DNA from 2 places in the Acidaminobacter sp. QWL-03 genome. Region 2 is predicted to be linked to the other one. Evidence: riboswitches for the same ligand, from Rfam matches in the RefSeq annotation. Region 2 holds a riboswitch; the other holds the start of a gene.
What was found. Region 2 has a riboswitch for cyclic di-GMP ahead of AC4PHM_RS04010 (DUF5658 family protein). Riboswitches for the same ligand answer to the same signal wherever they lie in the genome.
Positions count from the first base shown of each region.

Region 1: linked by a shared signal. The riboswitch ahead of AC4PHM_RS12025 (DUF7507 domain-containing protein) and the one ahead of AC4PHM_RS04010 (DUF5658 family protein) in region 2 are both predicted to bind cyclic di-GMP.

Region 1 is NZ_CM178752.1:2,563,815-2,568,456, reverse strand. Features, by position in the region: gene AC4PHM_RS12025 (DUF7507 domain-containing protein) at 1-1,971, opposite strand, end outside; cyclic di-GMP riboswitch class I at 2,075-2,156, opposite strand; gene AC4PHM_RS12020 (SdrD B-like domain-containing protein) at 2,820-4,642, opposite strand, start outside.
Region 2 is NZ_CM178752.1:890,374-895,015, forward strand. Features, by position in the region: gene efp (elongation factor P) at 1-86, opposite strand, end outside; gene AC4PHM_RS04000 (aminopeptidase P family protein) at 109-1,173, opposite strand; gene AC4PHM_RS04005 (hypothetical protein) at 1,471-1,875, opposite strand; gene AC4PHM_RS04010 (DUF5658 family protein) at 2,035-2,337, opposite strand; cyclic di-GMP riboswitch class II at 2,356-2,438, opposite strand; gene AC4PHM_RS04015 (PilW family protein) at 2,554-3,168, opposite strand; gene AC4PHM_RS04020 (Ig-like domain-containing protein) at 3,223-4,239, opposite strand; gene AC4PHM_RS04025 (PilX N-terminal domain-containing pilus assembly protein) at 4,259-4,642, opposite strand, start outside.

The DNA of each region.
Region 1 (4,642 bases), 1.7 Mb from region 2:
AGCGACGTTGCCCGTGTTATCAACGGTGATGGTGTAGTGAATAACGTCTCCAACCGCGTCAAAGTTTGCTTCAGCTGCGGTTTTTGTGATGTTGAGAGCTGGAGTTTGAACTGCAGGGACAGTTTCGCTGTCAGTATCTGGGCCAGTTTGGTCAGAGTCTGCTGTAGCGGTGTTGTCGACACGGCCAAATTCCAGATCTGCCTGAGTTATGGTGTAAGTGCCGGTATAGGTCCAAACTTCACCTACGTCCAGCTTGCCTTGCTGACCAATGTCTCCGGTAGGGCCGGACAAAGTGCCGGTCAGGAGTGGGTCAGATACTGTGACACCAGTGAGCGTGACGTTGCCGATGTTTTCAACTTCGATGGTGTAATGAATGACATCACCAACGGCGTCATAGTCGGACTCTGCAGCAGTTTTTGTGATATCAAGGGCAGGGCCCTGTGAAGAAGGGACTGTTTCGTCGTCGCTGTCGCGGTCGGTTTGGTCAGAATCCGCGTAAGCGATGTTGTAGACGGAACCGGCATCAATATCCTCTTGAGTGACTGTATAGGAACCGGTGTAGGTCCAGGTTTCACCAACGTCGAGTTTGCCAGCTTCTCCTGTGTCAAGAATTGGACCAGTCAGTGTGCCAATTTTGGCATCTGTGACTGTCACGCCGGTGAGAGGTATATTGCCAGTATTTTCAACTTCAAACGTGTAATTAATCACTTCGCCAACCTGTGAAAAGCTGGATTTGTCTGCGGTTTTTGTAATGTTGAGGGATGGATTTTCCTGAATCAGCACGTTGGTCGGTTCGAAATAAACATTGTTGCTGACTTCAGGATCGTCTGTAATCGCGGAGACCTCAACTTTGTTGAGGAGGTCGAAGCTGCCTGCGGGTGGAGAGGAGATGCCGCCGCGACCATCGGCAGAAGTTCCTGGGAAGTTATTGACAGGTGCTTCTGGGTCGACTGTGACATTAACAGTGAGGACTTTGGATTCACCTGGAACCAATGAGAACTCAGGCCATGTGACAATGCCTGCGCTATGCATGCCACTGTCGGAAGCGCTGACGAAGGTGACATTGGCGTCCAAAGTGTCTGTAACGAGGATGCTGTTCGCGACGGTATCAGGAGAATTGTTTGTGACGGTAATACTGTAGGAGAGGTCGCTGCCGACGACAACCGGATCAGGGCTGTCAGATTTTATGATGGAGAGGTCGGCATCCTCTGTGAAGAAATCACCGGCTTGGAGAAGAGGAACGGTTTGGTTGCCTGTGTTAATAACCTCAAGGGATGAATCTGAGGTATAAGCATCTCCCATGCCGGTTTGGATATTGCCATTGACTTTTTCTGGGATATCTTTTTTCAGAACGACCCAGAGTTCAACGACGACCTTATCACCGTCATCCAGTCCTGTGATAGTAACTTCGCCTACTATTTGTTCGTTGTTAGTTCCGGTGTTAGTGACACTCCATTCCAGGGAAGATACGGTCGCGTTCCCGCCTGGATCGGTGGTGCCGACATCGCCATAATCTACAAAGGCGCCAATGACACCATAGTCAGGGTCAAAGCCAAAATCAGCGCCATTGGTAGTCTTAGTGAGCCAGTAAGGTTCAATGACGATGGTGCCATTTTCCGGGGCGGTGCTCCCTGACACCGAGATGACGACTTCAAATGGGACAATTTGACCAAGTGCAAGACTCTTAGGCATCAACGATTCTACAGCGTCAAAGTCAGAACTTGCATTTGTCGGGCCGTAGGCCACTGCATCAGGCAAAGGATCATTCTCCCTGCCGACGACTGGATAGTCAACGTCAGATGGCTCCCATTTCGGATAGGTGGGTGCGTAACTTTTGTTATTGAGTGCAGGATCAGCAGCAGCCCAGTTTACGGAATAACTGCCGCCCGCAGCGATGGATGGAAACATCATGGTTGGTAGGATGAGAATCACCGCTAACAGCATTGCCAATAATCTTGATGGACGTTTCATAAAACTCACCTCGCTCCTTTGCATTGTTTATCTCTGTGTTGTGAACTCGAAGGAAATGGTTCTGGAAAAATAAAAAGACCGCCATGACAACAGAGTGGTTGTACATAGCAGCCGGACGACCATAGTTTAACTTTAGGCCCAGGGCTTTGCGCCCCTGCCTTTCGGCAGGTTTGCCCTTGTATGCGGTTTGGTTCATTGTGTTTTGCTGGTCTGTCAGTATTATGTTACCCAAAATGTTAATAAATAATCATTTAAACATGGGAGGGTAGTGATATGAGGATGTTAGAGATGTACAAGTGGTTTCATAGTGGATAGTTACCCAATGATCTATGGTTCATGCGTTAAATGATAATGAAAATCGTTTACATTATGATCAATTTCCACATCATCAGATGTGTCCCAGAGAGACTGGCGTCTATTGCCCCGCTATGCTGCGCTCTGGTCGCGGGCTGCGCCCTATATAAATAAATATGCCCCCATGCGTCAGAGAGCAAGCTCTCTGACGCACAGGGGGACTGAATTTGCATCTCACACTATCAGGCATGCACCTCGCTCCGCCTCAAACCCAGTTGCGCAGGGTTAAAGGCTGCGCTTCGGTTAGGGCTGCGCCCTATTGCGAAAGTTCGACCTCAAGCTTACAGACGTGCCCCAGAGCGGCTGGCGCCTATTGCCCCGCTATGCTGCGCTCTGGTCGCGGGCTGCGCCCTATATAAATAAATATGCCCCTGTGCGTCAGAGAGCAAGCTCTCTGACGCACAGGGGCATATTTATTTATGCACGTCTGTTAGCCTTACGCGCAAAAAGACCAGGCCACGGATAAGGTGACCTGGTTAAAGAGAGGCGAGTATTTATTCGAAGCGTTTAAGGAACATCCCGGCGAGCATTAAAAGCGCACCGAGAATATAGAATGAGGTTGGTGGTAATTCGCCAGTTTGAGGGAGTGCGAGTGGGACTGGCTCTTCGATGACAATATTGTCTGACTCAAGTTCTCTGTCAATGTCATTGCCGACGATCATGGTGATGGTAGCTTCGGAGTTTACGGTGATTTGCATGAAACCATCGGCATCAAAGCCGCTCGTGGTGATGTCGTATTCGCTCATTTCTTTCAGGTAGTAAGTGCCAAATGCAAGGTTGCTGAAGGTGAGGTTGCCTTCGTTGTCGGTTTGTTTGCTGCTGAGCATTTCGGATTTATTTGCATTGTAGAGCTCGAAAGTGACGTTTTGCATATGGAACTCACCAACATCTTGCGTGCCATTTTCGTTTTCATCCATGAATTTATGGATTTTAATTTTACCGTTTTCATTGTCGTCATCTTTGGTGAAGTAGTGGGCCATGTCGGAGTCGGTGACTTTTTGTGACCCGTAGAAGCCTTCGACATCGGCTGTATTGCTGTGCTGACCATCGATTGATGAGACAGTGATGATGTCGCTGGTGTCGGAATCGCCAACATTCAAGCTGGATGCGACGCCAGTGAAGTCGAAGTCGGTATCGTTGACTTCGATGTCGGTCAAGCGATAGTCGCCAGTGTTTTTAACGACAACTTTGAATTGGACGGTGCCAGGGTAGGAAGCACGAGGGCCTGGGGCGTTTTCTGCATCATCCCAGGTTTCGCCGCCATCGACAGAAACATATTTTTTGATGGAGATGTCTGGGTCGTTGTCGTCGCGGCGCTCATAATCGCCATAGTAGTGTGCCATGTCGGAGTCTGGGGTGACGGCCATTTCATTGTACTTCGCGTTAACTGTGGCTGTGTTGCTGTGTTGATACCTTTCGGCAGGGACTGCGATGACATTGCTTTCGTCTTGGTCGCCAGCTTCAAGGGAAGTCACAATGCCTGTGAATTCAAAGTCGGGGTCCGTGACGACAATGTTCGTGAGGTCAACATTGCCAGTGTTTGTAACTATGACTTTGAATCTGACAGTGCCTGGAAGGCGAATGGTTGGTCCGGTAGGGTTGTCGGCATCATGCCAAGTTTCGCCGCCATCGACAGAGACGTATTTTTCGATGTCGATGGATGGTCTGTGGGTTTCATAAGTGATGTAGTGCGCCATATCGGAGTCAGGTGTGATAGCTTCTTCTTCGTGTTCCGCATTGACAGTAGCGGTATTACTGTGCTGCCCAAGAATAGATGGAACAGTCAGGATATCGCTGGTATCTACAGCGCCTGCTGCGAGTGAAGAAGCAACACCGGTGAAGGTGAAATCTGAATCCGTGACGACGATGTCAGTGAGAGCGACGTTGCCGGTGTTGGTGACAACGACTTTGAATTTGACAGATCCAGGATAAGAAGCGGTTGGTCCGGTAGGGTTGTCGGCATCATGCCAAGTTTCGCCGCCATCGACAGAGACATATTTTTCGATGTCGATGGAAGGTCGATGGGTTTCATAAGTGATGTAGTGCGCCATATCGGAGTCTGGTGTGATAGCTTCTTCTTCGTGTTCCGCATTGACAGTAGCGGTATTACTGTGCTGCCCAAGAATAGATGGAACAGTCAGGATATCGCTGGTATCTACAGCGCCTGCTGCGAGTGAAGAAGCAACACCGGTGAAGGTGAAATCTGAATCCGTGACTACGATGTCAGTGAGAGCGACGTTGCCGGTGTTGGTGACAACGACTTTGAATTTGACAGATCCAGGATAAGAAGCGGTTGGGCCGGTAGGGCTGTCGGCAT
Region 2 (4,642 bases):
TTAACGTGCTGGAAATCTACGACGACAAACGGCTCGCCATTGATCTCGAAGGTCATTCCTTTTCTAAATTCACTTGCTGATACCATGAACATTTCCCCTTCTGAAAAATTAAAGTTCCATCAACTGCTTTGGCGAATGACTCAAGACCACGCAGCCGTCTTTTTTCACAACGACCAGGTCCTCGATTCTGACACCGCCGAAGCCAGGAATGTAAATTCCCGGCTCATCTGTCACCACCATGTTCTCCAGCAGCGTTTTCGTGCCGGTTGGCGACAGTCTTGGTTCTTCGTGAATTTCGAGTCCCACCCCGTGGCCGAGGCCGTGACCGAAATATTCTCCATATCCCCTAGATGATATTACATCTCGTGCTATTTTGTCAACGTTTATGCCGTTAATCCCTTCACGAATTGCATCCAAAGCTTTCTCCTGGGCTTCCAGGACTGTGCTGTAGATTTCCTTTTGCTTGTCAGAGGCTTTGCCGACCACCACAGTTCTGGTCATGTCTGAGCAGTAGCCTTCGTAGACACAGCCAAAGTCCAGCGTGAGAAAATCCCCGTCCTCTATAAGCTTGTCCGAGGCGACGCCGTGTGGCATTGCCGATCTCAGCCCCGATGCCGCAATGGTCTCAAAGGACAGGCCGCTGGCACCCAGTTTCTTCATATAAATTTCGAGCTCCAGTGCCACTTCACGCTCAGAAACCCCAGGCCGGATGTAGCCTGTGATGTGCTCAAAAGCCTTATCTGCGATCTCGGCTGCTTTCGCGATCTTCTCGATCTCCCAGTCTTCTTTTACAAGCCTCAGTGCCTCAATTTCCGCGCCTGCGGGGATCAAGGTGACCTCCGGCAGTTTGTCTGACAGATTTTTGTAAAACTGATAAGTCACATAGTTATCTTCAAAGGCCAATTTTTGGATGCCAGCTTCCTTCAAAACGGCTTCAAGGGGCCGCTCTGCATTGTGGAGCTGGACTTCAAAGTCAGGGCATTGCGCTTTGGCTTGCTCTGTATATCTGAAATCCGTGATGAACCACTGGGTCTTCGGAAGAATTAGAACGTATCCGCTGGTGCCGGTAAACCCTGAAAAATAGCGGCGGTTTTCAGGCTTAAAAGACAGGAGTGCATCTGCGTTCAGAGTTTCCAAAAGCTTTCGCGTGCTGTTTAAAAGAAGATTAGACAAGGACATCACCTGCTTTGTGAGATTTTTGTTTTTCGACAGAGTTGTCGTTTGTTTTAATGCCATCCCTATCATATCACATTTTTTATATGGGTAGTATAGTTTGGTGACGCGGACAGGATTTGAATTGGTGACGCGGACAAAAATTGATTTAGTGACGCGGACAGGTTTTGAATTGGTGCCAGACACTCACTACAATTCAGACACAATTCATAAGTTACGTCCGTCCCAATGGTTCAAAAAAACATGCCGATGGTCTGGAAATGACCATCGGCATCAGAAGCTTTGCTCTCTCAAAAATCACTCCACTGTCAAATCAAACACAATCTCGCTGACGTCATAACTGGTTTGATCCGGATCATAATCCTCAATCCGGACAATCAGCGGGTCCCCAACCTTCAAGGCACTGACCATCTCGCTCATCTCACCCAATCTCAATTTTCTCGATTCCTTGAGCGGATCACTGATCCCGGAAATGTTGCTGTTATCATACCTGATAATGTGGTCCGCTTTGACAGACTTAATGAAATAACGCTCGCTCGCCATGGGAGAAATTTCAAAGATGGTCTCCCCTTGGCCCTGCTCAATGGACACAATCTGACCGACATAATAAACACGCTGACTGTTCAGCAGAAAAAAATTCATCACCAAAAACAGCAAATTCGCAATCAGCATAGCAAAGAGCAGAAATTTTCTTTTTTTCATGAGACAATCCCTTTCTTAGTGCTGCAGATTTTTAAACGTGCAGTTGCTGCCTTTCACCAATTACATCCCGTAAATACCCAATACACTGAGGAATCCCCCAAAAACAAAAAGACTGCCGATGATCAAAGCATCCGCAGTCTTATAACATTCAGCTCAAGATCAAAACAACAGACTCCGGTGATACAGCACCACTGACGAATACGCCACGAACGGCACCCAGGCCAGCGTCACCAAGGACCGCCCAATCTTATGACGCAGCTGCCACAGGAGCAGCAGCAAAAGCGGCACGAGAAGCAGCTTCACCAGCGGAAATTCGAAAGTCCCCACCATGGGCGCCAAAAACGGATTGGCCTCCTTGAAACCCCGTTCCAGCGCTTCAAGAGTCATCAGGTAGTCCACCTTATTAAACGCCGCAATCCCAATCAACTGCAGCCACAGTAAACGCTCCATAGATTTTGGCATAACCTCATCCCCAAACTTGAAATGATCAGCCGGTTACGCCACTGGATCCCTGCAGCCAAAGCGTCCAAATGCAGCTGCAGCTCAACTCCTCTGAAGGCCTATTGATACCCGGAATCACAGTGTTGGAATCTGTTCATTGAGAATGAATATCATTAAATAACCCTTAAAAACCTGCCGATGGTCACTTCACTCACCATCGGCAGCATTTTTTTATCTTTATTTATATCGAATCGCGTTATCGCTCCCGGCGGTACTGACTTCAAGATTCTGGATGAGCACATCCGTGGAAGTCTCATAATCCTGATCCCTGTACACGCCCTCGAGGGTGACCGTCAGTATAAAATTCCCGCCGCTGGCACTGAGGGTAAACACCGGACCGCTGCTAAACAACAGCCCCTGCAGCCGCTCTGAGGCGCCGGCACTGGATTTGAATTTGAGGGCATTGCCCTCAGCGTAAATATATTTGTACCCGTCCGTTACCGTGGACGGCACTTCGCTGACGGGAATCACCTGAAATTCGCTCGCGTAGCGAACCTCATTCTTGACGGTTTCCATCACGATCCGAATGTCCGACTGGATGTTGAACTGCGCGCTGCCCGTTCCAAAGGACCGGTATCCGAAGAATAAAAACGAAAAACAGACCGTCAGGACGATTCCCAGGATGCCCATGGCCACCAGCAGCTCAATCAGGGTCAGACCTGCGGTGTTTTTGACAGACGGTGTGACAGGCGGGGTCAATTGGCGCAGCCGCTGACCTACTATATCGTTTTTTTCAACAGGCGGGGTCAGACCTGCATTACTAAAACCCGCACCATTTCTTTTATTGTCCATCCCTTGCTGCCTCCTTCCCGCTTCTGATTTTTGGCTGAACCTCACCTGCAAGACCTAAGTCGTCGGATCCGCCAGAATATAAGGCGATCCCGCGCTCCCCGTCCCCGAGGTAATCATCAGGTCCGGATTCAATGAGGTACCCAGCTTTAGTCCTCTGACAGCATTTTTGGAGTTCACTTCATCGAAGCTGCCGTTACTTTTGATATAAACGACAATCGGCTTACTTTCCTTATCATCATCCCGCTTCGTCTTGGTCCAGTAATCAATGCCGCTCATGGATCGCAGCGCGTCTGTCCAGACGCCGCCCTCCAGCTCGCCTTTGCTCGGCATAGCGTTGTCGTAGCTCCAAGACTGGCCCATCAGAGGCGCGCTCAGAGACATCACCCGGCCGTTTTCTCCGGTCAGTTTGATGTAATCTACGCCGCCATAGCGCACATACTGCCCGCCTTTGACATAGGCCAGCGTCACCTTGTTTACAATGCGCACGAGGCAGGTTCTCGTATCTGAGCCGTTTGTCGCTGTGATCGTCGCGGTGCCAACGCTGTTTCCCGTGATGCGCCCCGTGGTATCAACCGAGGCCACCGACGGCAAGCTGGAGGTCCAGGTAACCGGCTTATTCGCCTCCAGCTGATAATAAGTCCCGACCATGATCTCCAGCTCATTGGCATAGATCTCAAGGGTCAGACCTGCAGAATTGGTATGGGTGTTCGAAAACACGGAGCCCACAGGGACAAAGCTCTTGAGACTCACGATCTTCCCGTTTTCGTAAGTCGACTGCTCCGTCACGAGCGCACCGCTGACCGTCACGGTCCGACCGCCTATTGCGAGGCTGAAGATGTCTGTGGTGGCGGTGGTGCCGCTGGCAATGGCCGCTTCCACCTTTTTTTCCGTGCTGTAAATGGCATCCGACCGCCTCCCCGCAGAAAAGATATGGGCATACGTCGAAGAAAAAACCGTCAAAAACGAAACTGCCATGATGCCGATGATTGCCAGAGCCACAATCATCTCTATTAAAGTAAACCCCTGGGTGTTTTTCAATCTGTTTTTCTTTCTATTCATTTCCCTGATCATCCCATCCTCCCCTTTCGCCTTAGTCCGACCATGGGCCGGCCTTAAAGCCCAGAGGTGGCAAACTGATGTCCAGCGGATTGATCAGCGCCGCCTTATCCTTGTCGTAGTAAACCTCCGCGTTGGAGGCGACCTTAACCGTGTCGGAAATAATCGCGCCGGTATACACCAGGTTGGCGGTGACGTCGATCACCGCATGGATGCCCATTATATAGCCGTTAAAGATCGAATTCCCAGTCTTGAGCTCAATATAGCCCTTGGATCCGCTCGGGTTGTCTGTGGCATTGTAATCCCCAATATAGACAATCAGACTTTCCGGCGTATTGTCATTGAACCCTCTGAACCGCACCTCGTCCCGAACGTAAAGCAGCAGCCGGCCACTGCCGATGATCCTGAAAGTGCCATC